One region of the Paraburkholderia edwinii genome, then DNA from elsewhere that is predicted to be linked to it. Evidence: predicted binding sites of a transcription regulator. Region 1 holds the regulator's gene; each other region holds the start of a gene.

Evidence for each region. The regulator LexA, encoded in region 1, represses DNA repair genes until DNA is damaged. The targets are predictions, from matches to a motif close to ACTGTATNNNNATACAGT.
Region 2: KZJ38_RS06740 (ATP-dependent helicase) is a predicted target of LexA. The motif match lies at 2,217-2,234, and genes of this name have one in related genera.
Region 3: KZJ38_RS33480 (VRR-NUC domain-containing protein) is a predicted target of LexA. The motif match lies at 2,679-2,696, and genes of this name have one in related genera.
Region 4: KZJ38_RS06555 (PA0069 family radical SAM protein) is a predicted target of LexA. The motif match lies at 3,136-3,153, and genes of this name have one in related genera.

The regions. Positions count from the first base shown of each region.
Region 1 covers NZ_CP080095.1:2,204,459-2,210,015, forward strand. Annotated here, with positions in the region: gene KZJ38_RS09810 (universal stress protein) at 1-460, shown strand, start outside; gene KZJ38_RS09815 (DUF2939 domain-containing protein) at 485-1,156, opposite strand; gene KZJ38_RS09820 (hypothetical protein) at 1,441-1,812, opposite strand; gene lexA (transcriptional repressor LexA) at 1,954-2,604, opposite strand; gene KZJ38_RS09830 (sulfate ABC transporter substrate-binding protein) at 2,925-3,974, shown strand; gene cysT (sulfate ABC transporter permease subunit CysT) at 4,097-5,008, shown strand; gene cysW (sulfate ABC transporter permease subunit CysW) at 5,005-5,557, shown strand, end outside.
Region 2 covers NZ_CP080095.1:1,531,574-1,537,130, forward strand. Annotated here, with positions in the region: gene KZJ38_RS06720 (MATE family efflux transporter) at 1-485, opposite strand, end outside; gene KZJ38_RS06725 (RNA-binding S4 domain-containing protein) at 626-844, opposite strand; gene KZJ38_RS06730 (hypothetical protein) at 1,185-1,709, shown strand; gene KZJ38_RS06735 (hypothetical protein) at 1,798-2,058, shown strand; gene KZJ38_RS06740 (ATP-dependent helicase) at 2,270-4,540, shown strand; gene KZJ38_RS06745 (DUF4088 family protein) at 4,732-5,508, opposite strand.
Region 3 covers NZ_CP080096.1:2,698,913-2,704,469, forward strand. Annotated here, with positions in the region: gene KZJ38_RS33470 (ATP-dependent DNA helicase) at 1-786, opposite strand, end outside; gene KZJ38_RS33480 (VRR-NUC domain-containing protein) at 783-2,624, opposite strand; gene KZJ38_RS33485 (heavy metal translocating P-type ATPase) at 2,867-5,002, opposite strand; gene KZJ38_RS33490 (MerR family transcriptional regulator) at 5,072-5,479, shown strand; gene KZJ38_RS33495 (GlxA family transcriptional regulator) at 5,513-5,557, opposite strand, start outside.
Region 4 covers NZ_CP080095.1:1,492,496-1,498,052, reverse strand. Annotated here, with positions in the region: gene rimM (ribosome maturation factor RimM) at 1-580, opposite strand, end outside; gene rpsP (30S ribosomal protein S16) at 731-985, opposite strand; gene KZJ38_RS06560 (NINE protein) at 1,353-1,820, shown strand; gene KZJ38_RS06555 (PA0069 family radical SAM protein) at 1,881-3,041, opposite strand; gene KZJ38_RS06550 (Lrp/AsnC ligand binding domain-containing protein) at 3,221-3,709, opposite strand; gene KZJ38_RS06545 (D-amino acid dehydrogenase) at 3,922-5,208, shown strand; gene KZJ38_RS06540 (acyl-CoA dehydrogenase) at 5,461-5,557, opposite strand, start outside.

The DNA of each region.
Region 1 (5,557 bases):
CTATCAAAAAATTCTGCTGTGCTACGACGGCTCGCGCGAAGGCCGCAAGGCGCTGCGTTGCGGCGCGGATCTGGCATTGGATCTGAAGGCGGAAACGCATTTGCTGTCGGTGGTCGACATGCGCTCGAGCATCGCGCAAAGCGCGGGCCTGCTCACCGATGTCGCGTGCGGCAGCTTCGAAAAGACAGCGCGCGACATCCTGCAGGAAGGCGTCGACTGGCTGACCGAGCGCGGCGTCCGGGCGCAGGGGCATTTCGCGTTCGGTCATCCGATCGATGAAATCGCGGCGCTCGCGGAAGAGCTGAAGGTCGATCTCGTCGTGGTCGGCCATCGCTGCCGGCATGGACTCTCGCGATGGTGGATGGGCGCGGGCAACACGCCGCTGCTCGATCGTGTGTCGTGCAGCATTCTCGTTGCGTGTTCGTCGCCCGACGACGAGCAGCCGGCTGCCGCAGCGTGAGCGTTGCGTTGGCGCGCCCGGCGCTTATTTGCCGGGATCGTGGCCGAGATCCTGGCCGAGATCGACCGCCGCGAGCTTCCATGTGAAGAGGCCCTCGCGATGGAAAATCGCGGCGTAGCGCGTATCGCCGACACCATGCTGATACGTGACGACGAACTCGTTCAGGCTGCGGTACCCGGCCGAGGTCTGCGGAGGTTGAGGCGGCTTCGAGCTGTTCTCCGCGGATGCCGCCGGTGGCGCGGGTGGAGCAGGCGGCGCCGCGGCCGGGTTGCCGCCATTTGACGACGAAGCCGATGCATCCGGCGGCGCAGGCGGCCGTTCACCGGGTTCACCGCGCGGCGGTATTCCGTTCAGCAACGCGGCGACGCCGTCCGGCGTGGCATACGCATCGACGAGCGGCCCGATCAACGCAACGCCGATCATCGCGCCCAGTGCGGCGAGCGGATTGCCATGGCTTTCCGCGCCGATTCTGCGTCTAAGCAGGGCGCCGAGCTGTTCCTTGAGGCTTTCGCGAAACGCCGGAAAATCGACGTATTGGTTGACCGTTGCCGCATCGCGCGCATCGGCTGCGCGCTTCAGTCGGTCGAGGGCGATATACGGCGATGCATAGGCGAAGGCCAGCGCGATCAGAACGACAATGACAACAAGCGTGACCAGCACGGACCGCCTGACGCTGCCGTTCATCCTGTGATTCATGTTGCGATTGATGGGGTGACCGATACGGTCATTGATCGCGCGCTTCGCGCGGCTTGTGCGGACCATCATCGTGCGGGACGTTCCTTCAATGGGTTGAATAGGGTGACCTAACGTGGACCCCATTCTCGCTGAAACGATCCCGCAATTTCATGTGCTTCATCGCGCCGCGCATGTTGGCGACATGCGCGTAGGCTACATGCACGTTTCGCGACATGCGCGTTGGCGACGTACGCGTTCCCGACGTGCGCGTCCGCGACGTGCGCGTCCGCGATGAACGAGCCTGCTCAGGCCGCTTGCGCTTGCGCATGCTCCTCGGCAATGCAGCGGTCGATCATGCTGCACACCGCATCGACGGTGCCGACCATAATGAGCCGCGACGGCCCGTGGTACACGCGCACCGGCGCACGACGAGCGGGCTCCGCGTTGAGCGCGGCGTTCAGCGAAACGCGTGCAAACGCGGGTTGCGACGACGGCAACGACGCGTGCTGCGACGACGCGTCAGCGTCGGCCATCGTTCGCTCATGCTCTTCGAAATCGAACAGCGAACCTGTGCGCGGTACATGCATCGCGTCGAGCACGGCGCACGGTACGAGGTTGCGCAAGTGGCGTAGACGGCCGAACTGGCGGAAGGGCAGCAGGCGGGCAAGGCGTTCCATGAATCTCTCCAGGCGGTATTCGGATACTGGGCAGAAACTGAGCTGGCAGCCGAGTGGCAACTGAGTGGCAATTGAGCGACGACTCAGCCAGAACTGAGCGGAAAACTCAGCGAAAACTCGGGGCGCTCAATCAGCGGAAAATCAGAATTCACTGGGCCGGATCAGGCCGACCGCGATGCCTTCGAGCGCGAAATCCGCGCTGCCGGCTTCGACAAAAATGTTCTCGTAATCAGGGTTCTCGGCGATCAGTTCGATGCCGTTCGGCCGGCGCTTCAAGCGCTTGACCGTGACGTCGTCGCCGAGACGCGCAATGATGATCTGGCCGTCTTTCGCTTCGCTGCGCTTTTGCACCGCGAGCAGGTCGCCGTCGAGAATGCCCGCGTCGCGCATCGACAGGCCGCGCACCTTCAGCAGATAGTCGGGCTTGCTCGAGAAGAGCGCCGGGTCGCACGCGTAGTGCTGCGCGATATGTTCCTGCGCGAGGATCGGGCTGCCGGCCGCGACGCGGCCGACGAGCGGCAGCGACAGTTGCATCAGCGCCGCATGCGGCAGCGTGAACTGATGCGGCGCATCGTCCTGCCCGGCGAGCAGCCGGATACCGCGCGACGCGCCGGCCGCAAGTTCGATCACGCCCTTACGGGCCAGCGCCCGCAGGTGTTCCTCCGCGGAGTTCGCCGAGCTGAAGCCCAGCTCAGCCGCAATTTCGGCGCGCGTGGGCGGGAAGCCCGTGCGCTCGATCGCGCGGCGGATCAGATCGAAAACCTGCTGCTGTCGTGCGGTAAGTTTGGTCATGGCGACACTGTATAGATAAACAGGTGACTGTATTTTTATACAGTATCTGGCGATTTTCAAGCTTTACTTTAAGTTCGCCGCTCATCGGCCCCTCATTGGCTCATTCCCTGCCGCAAAAACGCCGCCGAGCGGCGTTCCAACGACGCAATACACGACGGAGCGTCGCATCCAGCCATCGTTACCACTTTTGCGTATTAAAAAATGAAGAAACATTATTTTTAATGATGAAGCGCCGCGGATAGACTGGCCGCAAATCGATATCAGGCCCGGCGGAACAAGCAATCCACCGTGCCTGGAAACACCGGAAAGCGGAGAAAACAATGGTCTATCGGACGACGGGGTTGGCAGGAAGCGCGGCTGGGCGCGCAAAAAGATTGTTCGCATCGCTGGCCATCGGTGCGGCTGCGGTGCTCGGGCTGGCGGCACAGGCGCATGCTGATACGACGCTTCTGAATGTGTCGTACGACCCGACGCGCGAGTTGTATCAGGACGTCAACGCGGCATTCGGCAAGCAATGGAAAGCGCAGACCGGCGAGTCGGTTACCTTCAAGCAGTCGCACGGGGGCTCGGGCGCCCAGGCGCGCTCGGTGCTCGACGGCCTGCAGGCCGACGTCGTGACGCTCGCGCTCGCCTACGACATCGATGCGCTCGCAAACAAGGGCCTCATCGACAAGGACTGGCAGAAGCGCCTGCCCGACAACGCCTCGCCGTACACGTCGACCATCGTGTTTCTCGTGCGCAAGGGCAATCCGAAGCACATCAAGGACTGGGACGATCTGACCAGGCCGGGCGTATCGATCGTCACGCCAAACCCGAAGACGTCGGGCGGCGCGCGCTGGAACTATCTGGCTGCATGGGCGTACGCACTGCATCAACCGGGCGGCAACGATCAGAAGGCGAAGGAGTTCGTGTCGAAGCTCTACAAGAATGCGGGCGTGCTCGATTCCGGCGCGCGCGGCGCGACGACGAGTTTCGTGCAGCGCGGCATCGGCGACGTGCTGATCGCGTGGGAAAACGAGGCATTCCTGTCGATCAAGGAGTTCGGGCCCGACAAGTTCGAGATTGTGGTGCCGTCGGTCAGTATTCTCGCGGAGCCGCCGGTCGCGGTAGTCGACAAGGTCGTGGACCGTCACGGCACGCGCAAGCTCGCCGAAGCGTATCTGAAGTTTCTGTATAGCGAGGAAGGGCAGGAGATCGCCGCGAAGAACTTCTACCGTCCGCGTTCGAACAAGGTGCCCGCTTCGCTGACCGAAAAATTTCCGAAGCTTAAGCTCTACACGGTCGACGATACCTTCGGCGGCTGGACGAGCGCGCAGAAGACGCACTTTGCCGACGGCGGCGTGTTCGATTCGATTTACTCGCCGCAGTAGTTTCAGTGACTGCGGCGGATGCAGTCAGGCAAGCGCGCCTTCGGGCGCGCTTTTGAGCTTGTAACCGATGCGCGCATGGATTGACCGCGCGACCCGGCAAGACCTTTGAAAGAGTAACCAGTATGACGACGTTGACCTTCCGCAAGCCGAGCGCTTTGCCGGGCTTCGGCCTGACACTCGGTATCACGGTGGCGTATCTGAGCCTCGTGGTGCTGATCCCGCTTGCGTCCACGTTCCTGAAAACGGCGACGCTCGACTGGAGCCAGTTCCTGCGCGCGGTCGGTTCGCCGCGCGTGCTCGCGTCCTACCGGCTGACGTTTTCCGCGGCGCTCGGCGGCGCACTGATCAACGCGGTGTTCGGCTTTCTCGTCGCGTGGGTGCTGACACGCTATACGTTCCCGTTCAAGCGCGTCGTCGATGCGATCGTCGATCTGCCGTTCGCGTTGCCGACCTCGGTGGCCGGTATCTCGCTTGCAGCCGTCTACGCGGGCAACGGCTGGATCGGCCAGTTTCTGGAACCGCTCGGCATCAAGGTCGCGTTCACGCCGTTCGGCGTGCTCGTCGCGCTGACGTTTATCGGCTTGCCGTTCGTCGTGCGGACCGTGCAACCGGTACTCGAGGAGTTCGAGCGCGAGCAGGAGGAAGCGGCCGCGTGCCTTGGCGCATCGCGCTGGTTGACCTTCAGGCGTGTGATCTTGCCGGCCGTGTTTCCGGCGCTGCTGACCGGCTTCGCGCTCGCTTTCGCGCGCGCGCTCGGAGAATACGGCTCGGTGATTTTTATCGCGGGCAATGTGCCGATGAAGTCCGAGATCACGTCGCTGCTGATCATCACGAAGCTCGAGCAGTACGACTATCCGGGCGCGACGGCGATCGCGGTCGTGATGCTCGTGGTGTCGTTCGTCATGCTGCTGCTGATCAATACGCTGCAGTGGTACCTGCAGCGGCGCACGAGCCGCAGCGCTTCGGCGCCGGTGCCGCCCGCGGCGCCAGGTCGTGTCGCGGCAGCCGCAACGCAAGACGGAGGTGCGCGATGAGCGACGATGCCGTCATGCTGTCGAATACATCGCGTGCGGCTTCGAAGGCCGCACGCGTCGACGGTCCGGTTACCGAGCCGCGCGCGGTCCGCTGGATCCTGACCGGCATCGCGCTGCTGTTCCTTGTGCTGTTTCTCGTCGTGCCGCTGGCCGCCGTGTTCTATCAGGCGCTCAGCAAAGGCCTCGCGTTCTATTTCGAATCGCTAGCCGATCCCGATGCGTTGTCCGCGATCAAGCTCACGCTGCTGACCGCGACGATCGCCGTGCCGCTCAATCTCGTGTTCGGGCTCGTGGCGTCGTGGTGTATCGCAAAGTTCGAATTCAAAGGCAAGGCGTTGCTGACAACGCTGATCGATCTGCCGTTTTCAGTCTCGCCTGTCATTTCAGGCTTGATCTATGTGCTGCTATTCGGCGCGCAAGGCTGGTTCGGCCCGTGGCTGCAAGCGCATGACGTGCAGATCGTCTTCGCGGTGCCCGGCATCGTGCTCGCGACGGTATTCGTCACGTTCCCGTTCGTCGCGCGCGAGCTGATTCCGCTGATGCAGGCGC
Region 2 (5,557 bases), 670 kb from region 1:
AACGAGCGCATGAGCCCGACGCCGATCAGACTCGCGGGCGCGCCCCAGCGCAGCACCGCGCAGTACTCGCCGATGTGCTCGGCGAGAACGGCCGGCTCGCCGAACGCTTTGAGGATCGGCGCCGCGAACGACAGCAGCACGAAGGCGGGAACGGCAAGCAGGATGGAGAGCACGAAGCCGGTCCAGTAGATATGCGGCACCCGTTCGTCCGCCTGCGCGCCGCGCGCGTGCGAGACGCTGACGCTAACCGACGTCAGCACACCCTGCAGCAGCGTGACGACGACGAAGAACAGGTTCGCGCCGAGGCCTCCCGCCGCGAGCGCATCGGGGCCGAGCGAGCCGAGCAGCACCGTGTCGGTGACGCTCATCGCCATCTGCGACAGCTGCGCGATCGCGAGCGGCGCGGCGAGGCGCGCGGTATCGGCGGCATGGCGCGTGAGCGACGGCGGCCCGGCAAGCGGGCGCGAGAGACCGGATTGGGACATGACGGCAGAGGGGGCGCGGCACCGAATGCGCGGCGCGCGCCGCATGTAATGTTTTTGTTAAAGCGAACAGCTTATTGCGTCGCGCGGCGGCTGTCGATCAGCACGCACGTTGGTGATGCGAAATTTTAGCGATGCTGCGCTCACGCTTCATGGACAGCGATGCGCGTATCGCCGAGCAGCACGACCTGACCCGCGCGGATCTTGCACGTTTTGCGCAGTTCGAGCTGGTCGTCCACTTTCACGGCGCCCGATGCGACGAGCGCTTTCGCGGAGCCGCCGCTGTCCGCGAGACCCGTGAGCTTCAGCAGGTTGTGCAGTTCGACGTAGTCGCCGGTCAGCGTGAAATCGAGGTTGGGCATGGCGGTTGCGAAAAAGGACGACGCATGTCGTCGCGAGACGACGCGGTCGATCAGGAAAAGGTCAGGAAAAGGATTCGCATCATAAGCGAAAGCGTAGGGCACGTCGCCCTGTTGCGGAAAGCGTGTGCGAATTCGTTCCGCGGATCGAAGACGCGATCGCGACCGGATGTTATGCAGTTGTCAGAAAATGAAACCGTCAGTAACAACCGCGTTTGATCATGAACTTCACTCAGAAAAACGCTGTCGGTAGGAAAGCCTGCTGCGTTTTGTATCGGGCTAAACAAAGGCCGAATGCGCGCTATGCGTGACATCCGGCTGACAACCTTCAGAGAGGATCGCCATGACCCAGCTTCGTTCGCTGCTGATCGGCAGCTCCATCGCCGCGCTGGCCACGACCGCCGCCGTCGCGCAGACCTCCAATCCGGGCAACCAGGCCAACCGCGTCTATCAGGTGCCCGCGGCGCCGCAAGTGCCCGACCCGCAAGCGGGACAGGTCGCGCAGCAGAGCGCACCGGCCACTATGGCGCCGAATGCGCCCGCTGGCACGCCGCCGAATGCGCCTGCCACGGCGCCCGCCGCGCAAGGCGTGCAAATGCCCGCGCCGGCGCCTGCCGGCACGCCGCCGAGGCAGACCCTGACCGCGCCCACGCCGCCCGATCCGCTCGTGCAGAAGCGCGACGCCGACGCACGGGCCAACGCCGAATATCGCGATGCGAAAAAGGCGTCGAAGGCGCAGTACAAGGAGCAGGTGAAGAACGCAAAGATCAACCGCGAGGCGGATCGGCGGGGCGCCGCTAACCAGTTGAAGATGGATTCGCAGTCGGGCAACGGCACGCAGGTGCCGGATGACGAGACCAAACATTGATCGAGGCGCTGAACGAAGGGTTAGCTGAAGGGCTCAATGAGGCGCTAACCGTACTTACCGATCACTTTGACTGAAGGAGGGAGAGCAAATGACTAAATCGACGAACCGGTTGCTTGCCGCACTGATCGCGGGCAGCGTGTCGACGTTCGCGTTCGCGCAGACGTCGCACGATCCGGCTACCGAACCGATGACGCACGCCGATAACAAGGCGGCGAAGGAACAGGCGAAGGCCAACAAGAAGGCCGCGGTCGCGCAGGCGAAGGCGGACCGGGAGAAGGCCGATGCGCAGTCGGATGCCGATAAGGCTGCGGCCGATGCGCGGGTAAAGGACGCGAAGAAGCAGGAGTAAGCGGTGATGGTCCGCGGCCGTGTGCAGAAGGCCATAACGCTGCGGCGGCTGCACCATTGACCGGGCACGGGCGGTGGCGGGCTGCAGGTCCGGCATGCGTCGGCGAACGTTGCATCGCTTGTCCGCCCGTGCCGAAAAAAGGGCGCTTGTCGGCGCACATTGTATGGATATACAGTATGCGTCGCCCTGACTCCCATTCCGTTCGCACGCCGTGCCGTCTTCCGCCGCTTCCACGTCTGAATCCTCTTTTGCCGCGCCTGGCGCCGATGCGTCGGGCGCCGACGCGTCGAATGTCCCTGCCTGGCTAGCAAAACTCAACGACGAACAGCGTGCGGCCGTCGAATACGGCGCCGATGACGTGGCGCGCCCGCCCGGCGCCTTGCTCGTCATCGCGGGCGCGGGCTCCGGCAAGACCAGCACGCTCGCGCATCGCGTCGCGCATCTGGTCGCCAAGGGCGCGGACCCGCGCCGCATTCTGCTGCTGACGTTTTCGCGTCGCGCCGCCATCGAAATGACGCGCCGAGTGACGCGCATCGCCGGCGACGCACTCGGAGCGCGTGCGGCGCTTGCGCAAGGCCTGACGTGGTCGGGCACGTTTCACAGCGTCGGCGCGCGTCTGTTGCGCGAATACGCGGACCTGATCGGCCTTGCGCCGACCTTCACGATCAACGATCGCGAAGACTCCGCCGACCTCATGAATCTCGTGCGGCACGAACTCGGCTTTTCGGCGAAAGAACGCCGGTTTCCATCGAAGTCGACGTGTTTTGCAATCTATTCGCGCGTCGTCAACACGGGCGCGTCGCTTGGCGACGCGCTGAACAGCACGTTTCCGTGGTGCCGCGAATGGGAAGCGGACCTGCGTGTGCTGTTTGCCGCGTATGTCGACGCAAAGCAGAAGCAAAGCGTGCTCGACTACGACGATCTGCTGCTCTACTGGTCGCATATGGCCGCGGAGCCGTCGATCGCGGCCGATCTTTCGAGCCGCTTCGATCACGTGCTCGTCGACGAATATCAGGATACGAATCGCCTGCAGGCGTCGATCCTGCTCGCGCTGAAGCCCGACGGCCGTGGGCTGACCGTGGTCGGCGACGACGCGCAGTCTATCTACTCGTTTCGCGGCGCGACGGTGCGCAACATCCTCGATTTTCCGACGCATTTCGATCCGCCCGCGAAGCAGGTCACGCTCGAGCGCAACTACCGTTCGACGCAGCCGATTCTGACTGCGTCGAACGCGGTCATCGGGCTTGCGTCCGAACGTTTTACGAAGAATTTGTGGACCGACAAGGCGTCGGCACAGCGGCCGCGTCTCGTCACGGTGGCCGACGATGCCGCACAGGCGGCCTACGTCGTCGAACAGGTGCTGGCCGCGCGTGAAGCCGGAGTCAAGCTGAAGTCGCAGGCGGTGCTGTTTCGCGCCGCGCACCATAGCGCCGCGCTCGAAATCGAACTGACCCGGCGCAACATCCCGTTCGTCAAGTTCGGTGGGCTCAAGTTTCTCGATTCGGTGCATGTGAAGGACGTGCTTGCGGTGCTGCGCTGGGCGGAAAATCCGCGCGACCGCGTCGCGGGTTTTCGCGTCGTGCAGTTGCTGCCGGGCGTGGGGCCGGCGACGGCGGCGCGGGTGCTGGATGCGGCGGCCGGTGTTCCGGCGGCCGGCGCTCCGGCGGCTGGTGTTCCCGCGGCCGGCGCTCCGGTGGCCGGTGGTCGGGCGGCGTCCGTGGCCGATAACGGTACGGCGGCCACCGCAGATATCGATAACGTTCGCGGCGCGGTAGAGGCGCTCGCCACCTTCACCCCGCCGCCGCGCGCGCTCGAAGACTGGCCGCCGTTCGTCGCGCTCATGTCCACGCTAAACGAACGCACGTCGCAGTGGCCCGCGGAATTCGAGCTGATCCGCCGCTGGTACGAACCGCATCTCGAGCGCAATCACGAAGACGCCATGGTGCGTCACGCGGACCTGCTGCAAATGGAAAGCATCGCCGGCACCTATGCCTCGCGCGAACGCTTTCTGACCGAGTTGACGCTCGATCCGCCCGACGCCACGAGCGGTGAATCCGGCGTGCCGCTACTCGACGAGGACTACCTGATCCTGTCGACCATCCATTCCGCGAAGGGACAGGAGTGGCGCAACGTATTCGTGCTCAACGGCGTCGACGGCTGCATTCCATCGGACCTCGGCACCGGCAGCGACGAGGAAATCGACGAGGAACGGCGTCTGCTCTATGTTGCGATGACGCGCGCGAAGGAAGACCTGCATATCGTCGTGCCGCAGCGCTTCTATGTGCACAACCAGACGCATCTTGGCGACCGGCACGTATGGGCGTCACGCACGCGCTTTATCCCGGTCGATTTGATGCCGCTGTTCGACGCGTATGCATGGCCGCCTGTGCCGGTGGCCGCCGCACCGACCGCGGCAGGGCTTGCCGCGGCCGCGCAGGCGAAGGTGGAGATTGCGGCGAAGCTCAGGAAGATGTGGGAGTGAGCGGGGCCCCGGGCGCGGCCCGGGTGTGGCTCCGAGCGTGCTCGCTCCGGGTGTGGCTGCGAGCGGCGCGCCGAGCATTGTGGCTCCCGGCGGAGCACCGAGCGTAGTGGGCCGCGAGCGGGGAGGCTCCCTCCGGATGTGGCGCCGAGCGGAGCGCCGCGAGTGCCGGGAGTTGCCTCGCGTCTCCTAACCTACCGCGGCTGCCGCTGCTGCTGTTGCTGCGGCGACTGAGGACGCGGCGCCGGCATAAAGAAGTTGCGCAGCCACGCCGCGAGCCGCGTGAACACGTCGTATGGCTCTTCGACGAAAATCTCCGGCTTGAGCAGCCGCAGGTACTCCATGATCTGCTGCGCTTCCTGCTTCTGAAACGACCCGTGCGTGATGCCGAGGCGCAGCAGCCCGCGCAGTTCGCCGAGCTTTTCGCGCGCGGTGCTGCCGAAGCTCGTCTCGCACGCCACCTTCGCTTCGTACACGCGCTGGCGCAGCGATTCCGCGAGCCGCCACGCGGGCGTCTGCATCGACTCTTCAACCGCCTGAATGTCCTGGGCCGCCGATTTGATCTGCGCGGCGAGCGGATCGACCAGGGTCGGGCTGCATTGCGCCTCGTTGACGATCGCCGTTGCCCATTCGCGGCATTGCTTCGCCAGTTCCTCCGGCGTCCATTCGGAGCGCGAGGCGAAGGCAAAGCCGAAGTCTGTCGCCTGCCGCATCAGAATCGCGACAACGTCAGGGAATTCCTTGTCGAGCGTACGTTTCGCCCACGCGTATTGCCCGCCTTGCAGCATCCGCTGCACGGCGTGCTCGGTCAGCGGCACCATGCTGTCGAGCAGCTTCGCGCGCAAAAAGTCCTCGAACGACGGCGTCGCAAACTGCGAGTCGAGTTTCAGCGAGACGCGCACGAACGCGTCGAAATCCTTGCGCAACGAGGCGACAGTCTCGTCCTTCAATGAAAGGGTGATTTGCCCCATGTCATATCCCGTTTAGTCATCCGGCGCGGCATCGCATGCGCGAAAGCGG
Region 3 (5,557 bases), on a different replicon from region 1:
AGCGCCCTCCCCGCACGCACGCTCAAGCATATCGAGCGCATCGAACGCAAGCGCGCGTCCCGGCGTTTTCGCGGTCAGGAAGAACACGCGATCGATATGATCTTCCGCGCATGCCTTCAGCAAAGGGAAAATCGTGCCGAGCGTCTTGCCGATGCCGGTCGGCGCCTGCGCGAGCAGCGCGCGGCCATCGCGCGCCGCACGGTAGACGGCGACCGACAGCTCGCGCTGGCCGCTGCGAAATGCGCCGTACGGAAACCTGAGTTCGCTGAGAAACGCATTGCGTGCGGCGCGATGGGCTGCTTCGCGTTCGGCCCACGCGATAAAGCGCTCGCATTGCTGCTCGAAGAACGTGCGTAACGCGGTTGCGGTATGACGCTCGGTCAAAAGCGTCTCTTTCTGGCTCCCGATATCGAAGTACACGAGCGCGATGTCGAGTTCCGCGAACGCGCGCGCCTCGCATAGCAAATGCCCGTAAATCAGCGCCTGCGCCCAATGCAACGCGCGATGGTTTTCGCGCATGCGTTCGAGGTCGCCACGATACGTCTTGATCTCTTCGAGCCGGTTGCGCGCGGCATCGTAACCGTCGGCGCGGCCGCGCACCGTGAGGCCACGATAGACGCCGCTCAACGTGAGTTCGGTTTCGTAGCCGCTATCGCGCCGGCCGGCGACCACGCCGTGCCCTGCGATGCCTTCGGCCGCGCTCGGCGCCGGCGTGAAACGCAGGTCGAGATCACCGCGCTTCGCGGTGAACTCGCATAGCGTGCGGACGGCGACCACGTAGTTCATGTGGCCGTCTCCGTTGCGCGGGCGATGCCGTCATCGGCGGGTGCGCCGGGGGCGCCGGGTTCATCATTAGCATCACCGGCATCAGCATCGGCATCGCCGTCGACGCTATCGGCCCATCGCACATCGAGCACACGCACCGGAATGCCGTGCTGCACGCAATACGCAAGCCAACGGATCTGATTGTCCTGCAGCCGGTCGCCGGGCCCTTTTACCTCGATCAGCTCATAACGCCGCTCATGCGGCCAGAAGCGGATCAGATCGGGCAAGCCTGAACGATTGCCGCGAACATCACGCAGCAGCCGCTCGCAAAACAGTTTCAGATGCGCGGCCGGCACGCAGTCGAGCGCAAGATTGAGCAACTCGGGCGTCAGCAGGTTCCAGAACACGAACGGCGATTGCCGCCCCGCTTTGCTTTCGAAATGGCGCAGTATCGTTGCGCGATAGCGGGAACTGGCATCGTCGTCGAGTTGGGCAAGGCACGCGTCGAATAGCGCGGCGCGCTTTGCGTAAAAGTCCGGCGCGTGCAGATCGGCGGGGCCGCGTTGAAACGGATGAAAGAACGCGCCGGGCAGCGCCGCGAACACCGGCTCCCAGCACAGCAGGCCGAACAGCGAATTGATCAGCGCGTTTTCGACGTAGTACACCGGCGCATCGTGCTCGCTCAGATGGTCGAGCACGACGTATTCGACCGAGGTCGGCTCAGCAGGCCGCGCGAGCGTCAGCACGCTGCGTTCGACTGTATGCGCCGATGCCGCAGCACCCGCCGCGCCGCGCGCGGCACGCGGCACTGACCGTGACGAGCGCGTCGATATACCCGCCTGCCGCTGCAGCCGCGGCAGCATCCGCGCGACGCGCTGGCTTTCTTCTTCGCTCTCCGGCTCGCTTGCGGCTCGCAGCGCGAGCGTCAGCGCGTCTTGCACGCGGCCGGCCAGTTCAAGCACACGTATGTGCCGGTGGCGCGCCCCGGGCCATACGCAACGCGCGTACAGGTGAGTCGCTGTATCCCATTGGCGGCGACGTTCCGCCCAATAGCCGATGCGATAGAAAAGCTTTTCACGCCGCGTTGCGAGCCATGCGTTGTCTGTCTCGATCTCGTCAATTGTGCGCAGCAGTGCATCACATAGCGTTTCGATTGAAGCGTCGTGTTCGCTCGGGGCGAGCGTTTCGAGCGCGTAAAGCGTCTCGCCGCATGCATGCAGCGCGAGATAAATCTCGACATCGTCGCGCTTCTGAAACGCCCGCGACGACGGCGCAAACGCAACCGGCTCGTATTGATACACGCCAAGGTCGGCCAGCACGAACTCGGTCCAGTCCTGCTGCAGATTGCCGAAAAACATCAGCCTGAAACGCTCGCACAGTGGCGCAATGCTCACCTGCAATACACGCTCTGCCGCTTGCGTGCGCCATTCGGTATAGGTGCGCGCATCGGCATACGCATCGCGCAGCAGCGCGAGCCATTCGTGCTTGCGCGCGGATTTCGCACCGGCCAGTTCGGCCGGAAAGCACGCAAGCAATTCCGCGCGCGTCGTTAATTCGAAGAGTTCGTCGAGGGTCAGCGGCGCATTCGCGTCGACCCAGCCCGCCGCGATAAGCGGCCCGGCGGCCGCGTGCGGGCAACCGATCTCGAGATACTCAAGACGGCTCGTGCGAAAAAGCGTGCCTTTGCGCATCAGCATGCGCGTGAGCAATGCGCGCGACGCTTCAGGCATACGTGCAAAGCCATGCAGAAACGCGCGCTCGGCGTCGTCGAGCAGATCGGCGTAACGCGTGGCGAGCCAGTCGAGCGCACGTTCGAAATTGCGCAGGTAATAGAGCGGATCTGGAGTGTCGTTCGGCACGGCGCTAACGGACAGTGGGCGTGAAAGCCTCGGGCAAATGAGCGAGACAGACGAACTGTATATTTATACAGCCCTCATGGCAATGTGCACGATTTACCAGTCTGCGTGCTGCTGCAGGGAAACGGAATTCGCGAGACTGAAGCCGTTTCGTGAGATTGGAATAGTGGAGATTGTCAGACCGCCCGGATCGGGGCGGAGGCTCCAGGGGCCGGGAGGCGCGGGGCGAGACTGAACAAATCTATCTATCTTTCGCGGTAGCCAAAGCGCAACAGCCGCAATGCGTTCGCCGTCACAATAACGGTCGCGCCGGTATCGGCAAGAATGGCCATCCAGAGCGACGTCACGCCAAAGAGCGTCGTGCACAGGAACACCGCCTTGAGCCCGAGCGCGAACCCGATGTTCTGCCAGATATTCGCGAGCGTCGCTTTCGATCCGGCTATCAGCTCGGGGACACCCGTCAGTTCATCGCGCAGCAGCGCTGCCTCCGCCGTTTCCAGCGCAACGTCGGTCCCTCCGCCCATCGCGATGCCGACCGACGCCGCAGCAAGCGCGGGAGCGTCGTTGATGCCATCGCCCACCATCGCGACAGGCCCCTGCTCGCGTAGCGCCGCGATCTCCGTGAGCTTGGCGTCGGGCAGAAGGTCCGCAACCGGACGCACACCAAGCGCGTCACCGATCGCGTTTGCCGTGCGACGGTTATCGCCGGTCAGCATCACGGTGTCGATGCCCATCCGGTGCAGCGCCTCCACCGCGCGCTTCGCGTCGGATCGTGGCTCGTCGCGCAAAGCGATCAGCCCTTCGACCCGCTTGCCCGCAAGCACGACCACGACCGTCTTGCCCTGCTGTTCAAGCCCTTCCAACTGCGTAACGAGCGCCCCATCAAGGGCGGTCTGTTCGGCCACATAACGCGGCGAAGCCACCGATACGAAACCGCTCTTCAACCGCGCGGTGATCGCTTTGCCGGGAACCGTCAGCGCGGCCCCAAAGCTCGCCGGCAGTTCGAGGCCGCGCTGACGCGCAACTGCGACGATAGCCACGCCGAGCGGATGGCTCGCCTTGCATTCGACCGCAGCGGCCTTTGCCAGCAACTCGTCCTGTGTGCCCATGAGCGCAACGATGTCGGTCACTTCGGGACGGCCGGCCGTCAAGGTGCCGGTCTTGTCGAACGCGACCGTCCTGATGCGGCCGAGCGTTTCCAGCGCGGCGCCGCCCTTCACGAGCAAGCCGCGCCGTGCGAGTGCCGTGAGACCCGACGCAATTGCTGCAGGCGTCGAGATGACCAGCGCGCACGGACACGCGATCAGCAATGTCGCGAGGCCGCGGTAGATCCATGTGTCCCACGGCGCATGGAACACGAGCGGCGGCACGATCGCAACGAGCAGCGCAATGACCATCGCAGCCGGCGTATAGCGCCGACTGAAGCGGTCGATCAGGCGCGCGGTCGGCGCCTTCGATTCCTGCGCGGTTTCGACCATGTGAACAATCCGCGCGATCGTGTTGTCGGCGGCCGCGCGCTTCACATCGATGCGCAGCTCACCGTTCGTGCTAATACTGCCGGCATAAACGGCTGCCCCGACTGTCTTCGCGACGGGGACTGATTCACCGGTCACGGGCGATTCATCGATGTCCGCCGTGCCGCCGATCACATTGCCGTCCGCTGGAATGCGGTCGCCGAGCCGCACGATCACGATGTCGCCTATCGCGAGCGTATCGGCCGGCACGCGTTGCAACGTACCGTCGCGCTCGCGTAACGCATCGCGGGGAATCAATGCGACCAGCGTCTCGATTCCCGCACGCGCCTTGCCGGCCGCCACGCCTTCGAGCAATTCGCCAAGCGCAAACAGGAGAATCACTGCAGCGGCTTCTTCGGGGGCGCCGATCGATAGCGCGCCAAGCGCGGCGACCGACATCAGCGTTTCGATACTGAACGGCGTGCCGGACACGGCGCCGGCATATGCGCGTCGCGCGAACGGGACGATGGTGACGATGGCGGCGATCGACCAGGCCCACTGTGCGATGCCCGGTGCGAGATGCGCGACGAGCGCGGCACCGGCGAACAGTCCGCCAATAACCGCAACAAGCCGCGCCTTGCGCGCGCGCCACCACGACGAATGACCTGCTTCGGCGGGCGCTCCCGCACGAATCTGCTCCCGTGCGATGCCGCTGACCGGTGTGAAGCCAAGCGCGCGAACCTTCTCCTCGATCGCGGCGACAGACGTCCGGTTCTCATCAAATTTGAGGTTCAGGCTTTCCTGACCATAGCTGACGCTGATGTCCGATACACCGGGCAGCCGTTTCATCGCGTTTTCGATCTTCAGCGCACACGACGCACAGTCCATTCCTTCGATGCGCAGCTTCAGCGGAAGGGGGGCGTTCACCGTTTCGACCTCGACAGATTTCATCACGGTCACTACGATAGACCCTGTAGCTACTACAGGGTCAAGCGAATGGAACCTGCCACGCTGGCAATCGGCCAGCTTGCACGCGCAACGGGCACGAAGGTCGAAACGATCCGTTTCTACGAAAAGACCGGGCTGCTGCCGCAACCGGCCCGCACCGAAGGAAATTACCGTGCGTACACGAGCGAGCACCTTGGCCGTCTGAGCTTTATCCGCCGCGCGCGGGATCTGGGTTTCTCGCTCGATCAGGTTCGCGAGCTGCTCGAGCTGGCCGACGACCGCGACCGGCCATGCGGAGCCATCGACGCCATTGCGTCCGCACACCGTGCAGAGGTCGAGCGAAAGATTCGCGACCTGCAGGCGCTGAAGGCCGAACTCGACAGCCTGATCGATCAGTGCAGTTGTGGCACGGTCGCCGAGTGCCGCATTATTGAGGCGCTGTCGCCCAACGTCTAACAGCAGGGCACGTCGACGAAGCGCGACCGGGCGCTATAGCTGTCGTGGTCGTCCGGGTGCGCCGTTTCTACGTGGCTC
Region 4 (5,557 bases), 710 kb from region 1:
CCACCTTGCCCAGTTCGACGCCCGCCTCGTTGACGACATCGAGGCCGAGCAGGTCGACCCAGTAGTACTCGTCTGCTTCGAGCGCCGGGAAGTCGCTGCGGCGCACGTACACACGGTAGCCGCGCAACAGCAGTGCTTCGTCGCGACCCGCGAGGCCGCCCAGCTCAGCGACGATGCTGTCGCCATGCACTTTCGACTGCTTGACCGGCGCGGACTTGCGGTCCTGCGCCTGCGCATTGCCTCGCAGCTGACCATGTTGCGGCGCCTTCAGCAGCCACCAGCGCCGGGCGTTGAGCAACGCGTCGCCGCCCTGACCGCCACCCGCATGCGCGGCCAGCTTGACCCAGCCTTTGAGACCGTAAGCGTCGACGATGGCGCCGACTTCGATCGCGTCGTCCGGCCAGCTTTCGGCCGACTCCGCCTGCATGGCCTGCTGCTGTTCAACCGGCTCGGGCGCCGCGGCGCTGTTCGCGCCGCCTCTTCCCGCACCCGGCTTGGCAGGCTTGCGGGCAAACACCCCAAACGACGCGCCAGATGACGCTTTCGCGCGACCGGAACTGCCTGAATCACGCGCGGACATCAGCGGACCTCCTGACTGACACCCGTAAAACGGAAGCACCGGACTGCCCTCGCAGCACGCGCGGCAGGCGGCCGATGCTCACTACTTCTCGCTGCCACCTCAGTTGCCACCGCATTTGCCACACGCTTTTGCCACGCGCTTTTGCCACAATTAAGCAGCCGGTTGCGCCTTTTGCGCTTCCTTCACGAGACGCTGAACCGTTTCCGACAGTTGCGCGCCAACGCTTTGCCAGTGGGTCAGGCGGTCTTGCGCGATGCGCAGCGCTTCGCCCTTGGTCGCGACCGGGTTGTAGAAACCGATGCGCTCGATGAAACGGCCGTCACGGCGGTTACGCGAGTCGGTAGCGACGATGTTGTAGAACGGGCGCTTCTTCGAGCCGCCACGAGCCAAGCGGATGATGACCATACTTAAAGTCCTTGAAAACCGGGTTCGGAACTACTGAAACGCGAGATTATAGCCGGAAAGCAAAGCCATAACAAACACTTACCGGCATAAACTGAGCGCGCCACGGGATTGGCCGGTGTGAAATTACAACGCGATCGACGGCCGGCGTGCCGGCGAGGCCTTCGCCGGGCGCGTCAAAACATCTGAACAACAGCGGCGGAGACGCCGCACGTACGCCCGGCCGCCCAGGTCGGCGCAATCCAGCCCGGCCCGCGTCACCACGCCACCTGACGGGCACGAGGCGTCACAGCGTAGAATGCGCGTCGGCGCTCACCCCCTCCTTATCTGATACCGGACTGCGCCGCCCGTTACCTTGCCGCCTACTTTCATGTCGACTGCCGCTTCGCATCCCGCGCGTTTTCGTTCCAAAACCCTGACTGCCGCACTCGCGTTCTTCTTCGGCTCGCTCGGCGCGCACCGTTTCTATCTGTATGGCGCGCGCGACGTGTTCGGCTGGGCGCATATCGTCGGCACGCTGATCGGCGTGCCGGGCTTCCTGCTGCTGATGGCGACCGAACGTGCGTCGATCCTCGGCTGGGCGCTCGTCGTACCGGGCACGATCTCGCTGCTTGCGGCATTTCTGGCGGCGATCGTCTATGGGCTGCGCCCCGACGAGAAATGGGACGCGCAGTTCAATGCGCACACCGGGCGCGACAGCGAGTCCGGCTGGACCGTGATCTTCGTCGTGATCTTTTCGCTGCTGATCGGCGCGTTTCTGCTGATGACGGGCCTCGCGGTGACGTTTCAGACTTACTTCGAGTCGCAGATCGAGGCGGCGAAGTCGATTTCGCAATAGTCCTCGAGCCGTAGCCTCCAAAGCCGCCACGGACGTGACGGCCGCGACGACCGCCATCGCCTAAAACAGATCGAGCTGCTTGTCATCCGCCGCCGGCTTCGGCGGCGGCTCGACGCGCCGAAACTGCGACATATCGAGAATGCCGTGCTGCCGCGCATTCAACCCCAACCGCCGCGTCGCCTTCGCGAACCGCTGCTTCAGCAGATCCGCCCATAGTCCCTCGCCCTTCATCCGGTGCGCGAACGACGAATCGTAGTCCTTGCCGCCGCGCATATCGCGCACACGGCTCATTACCCGATCCGCGCGGTCCGGGAAATGCGCGGCCAGCCAGTCCTTGAATAACGGCGCGACTTCCCACGGCAGGCGCAACACGATGTAGCTCGCGCTGGTCGCGCCCGCTTCGACGCACGCTTCGAGCACGCGCTCCATATCGGGTTCGGTGACGAACGGAATGACCGGCGCGATGCTGACGCCGACCGGCACGCCCGCCTCGGACAGCGTGCGGATCGTGCGCAGACGCCGCGACGGCGTGGCCGCGCGCGGCTCGAGCGTGCGCGCGATATCGGCGTCGAGCGTCGTGATCGTGATCGCGGCCATCACCTGCCCGCGTTCGGCCATCGGCACGAGCAGATCGAGTTCGCGCTCGATCAGCGACGACTTCGTAATGGCCGCAAACGGATGATGACGGTCGTGCAGCACCTCGATCACGCGGCGCGTCAACCGCAAATCGCGCTCGACCGGTTGCCACGCGTCGGTATTGACGCCTAGCGCGATCGGCTCCGGCACGTAGTTCTTCTTCGACAGCTCGCGTGCGAGCAGCTCCGGCGCATTGACTTTCGCGTAGATCCGGCTCTCGAAATCGAGTCCCGGCGACAGGCCCAGATACGCGTGCGTCGGGCGCGCGAAGCAATAGATGCAGCCGTGCTCGCAGCCGCGGTACGGATTGAGCGACACGCTGAACGGAATATCCGGCGACGCGTTGTGCGTGAGGATGCTTTTCGCGTGCTCCTCGAACACCTGAGTGCGCAGCGCAGGGCTTTCACCTTCCTCACCGGGCTCCGCGTATTCGGTCCAGCCGTCGTCGACGGCCTCGCGCTGGTCAACTTCGTAGCGGCCCTGCAGGTTCGTCACCGCGCCGCGGCCCTTGCGCGGCACAGGCGGCGCAACGGGATACTCGCGGTCCGGATCGTACGACGCATCGGCCGACACATCGGGAGACAAAGCGCGCGAGGGCGCACGAGCAGGATCGCGGGAACCAGCGTGAGAAAAATCGGGGTCGGCGTCGTTCACGGCATACACTGAAAGCGGCAAAACACCTGTATAAATATACAGTGTTTACGCCGTTTGTCGAGACCGCAAACAAGACCGCAAACGCGCGCCATCAAGTCACAAGAAACCAGTCAATCGCCGACAGCGATCGTCAGCGTCTCCTTGATCTCCTCCATCACCACATAGCTTTTCGACTGCACCGCCCCGGGTAGCTGTAGCAGGATATCGCCGAGCAGTTTCCGGTAGTCGGCCATTTCGCCGATGCGCGCCTTGATCAGATAGTCGAAGTCGCCCGACACCAGATGGCATTCGAGTACTTCCGGGATCTTCTGCACCTCGCGCCGGAACTGGTCGAACATGTTGCCGCTTTTGTGGTCGAGTGTGATTTCGACGAACACGAGCAGCGCCGCGCCCAGTTCGGCCGGATTCACGCGCGCGAAATAGCCCGTGATGACGGCGTCGCGCTCCATGCGCTTGACGCGCTCGATGCAAGGCGTGACCGACAACCCCACCTGTTCGGCGAGGTCTTTCATCGCGATGCGGCCGTCCAGTTGCAGCACCTTGAGAATCTTGCGATCGATCTTGTCGAGCGCACGGATCGGCTGACGCTGCGTTCTCATCGCTGGGGTCTCTCGGAATCTCTGTTTATTACTGAAATTTGAAAAAATACGATAACAAAACCTACGTCAACCTCAATAGTATAGCGGTTAACACTGGACATTCCGCACATCACCCCGTTAATCCGCTGTCAGCCTGAATATCGGGCGCACGTCAGCGAATCGACACACGGTACTAAGACGCGGCGTGCCCCGAAACTACTGGGAGTCGAGCAATGCGTGTAGTCGTCTTAGGCAGCGGCGTCGTCGGCGTGACGAGTGCTTATTATCTCGCCCGCGCGGGCCACGAGGTCACCGTGATCGATCGCGAAGCCGGCCCGGCGCTCGAAACGAGCTTCGCCAACGCGGGGCAGATTTCGCCCGGCTACGCGTCGCCGTGGGCTGCACCCGGTGTGCCGCTGAAGGCCGTCAAGTGGATGTTCCAGAAGCACGCGCCGCTCGCCATCCGTCTGGACGGCTCGCAATTCCAGCTGCAATGGATGTGGCAGATGCTGCGCAACTGCACGTCCGAGCGCTATGCGATCAACAAGTCGCGCATGGTGCGCCTTGCTGAATACAGCCGCGACTGCCTGCAGGCGCTGCGCGCCGAGACCGGCATCCACTACGAAGGCCGCACGGGCGGCACACTGCAGCTGTTCCGCACGCAGCAGCAACTCGATGGCGCGGCCAAAGACGTCGCGGTGCTCAAGGAAGCGAATGTCGCGTACGAATTGCTGATGCCCGCCGATCTCGCGCGCGCCGAACCGGCGCTTGCAGCGACCGCGCACAAGCTGACCGGCGGCCTGCGCCTGCCCGGCGACGAGACCGGCGATTGCCAGCTGTTCACCACGCGCCTTGCCGCGCTTGCCGAACAGATCGGCGTGCGCTTTCGCTTCAATACGCCGATCGACGCGCTGCTGATGGACGGCGGCCGCATCGGCGGCGTGAAATGCGGCGCGCAAACCGTGCGCGCGGACGCTTTCGTCGTTGCGCTCGGATCGTATTCGACGCAGTTCCTCGCGAACCTGATCAAGATTCCGGTCTATCCGCTCAAGGGCTATTCGATCACGGCGCCGGTCGTGAATCCGGCAGCGGCGCCGGTGTCGACCGTGCTCGACGAAACGTACAAGATCGCGATCACGCGTTTCGACGACCGGATCCGCGTCGGCGGCATGGCCGAGATCGTCGGCTTTAACAAGCAGCTCAAGGAAGCGCGCCGCGAAACGCTCGAAATGTGCGTGAACGACCTGTTCCCCGGCGGCGGCGATACGTCGAAGGCGACGTTCTGGACGGGACTGCGCCCGATGACGCCGGACGGCACGCCGATCGTCGGCCGCACGCCGATTTCGAACCTGTTCACGAACACGGGGCACGGCACGCTCGGCTGGACGATGTCGTGCGGCTCGGGCCAACTGCTCGCCGATCTGATCTCGGGCCGCAAGCCCGCGATCCAGTCGCACGATTTGTCCGTGCATCGCTACGATCGCGAATTCGGCAGCACGCCGCGTCCGGCGTACGCATAAGCAGTGCCAACGCGTAAGCAGTCACAAAGCAGAAGCAGTCGCTAAAAGTTCAGGGGGCGTTCAAACGAACGCCCCCTTTTCGTTTCCATCGCTACGGCGCCAGCACGCGCGCTATACGAAGCCAGGCGAAGGGATCAGCGGCCTGCGCGTCGGGCGAACGTTCGCCGCGCCACCACAGAGCGCGCTGCCCACCGGCGGCATGACGTCGGACGCGGGCTCGTACTGCACGACCCCGCGTTCAGCTCACGACACTCAGAACTGATCCGCCGATAACCCCAGCACGCCCTCGCCGCCTCGCGCGCTGACGATCGACGTTTCGAGCGCCGCGGCCTGCGGCAGCACATGCTCG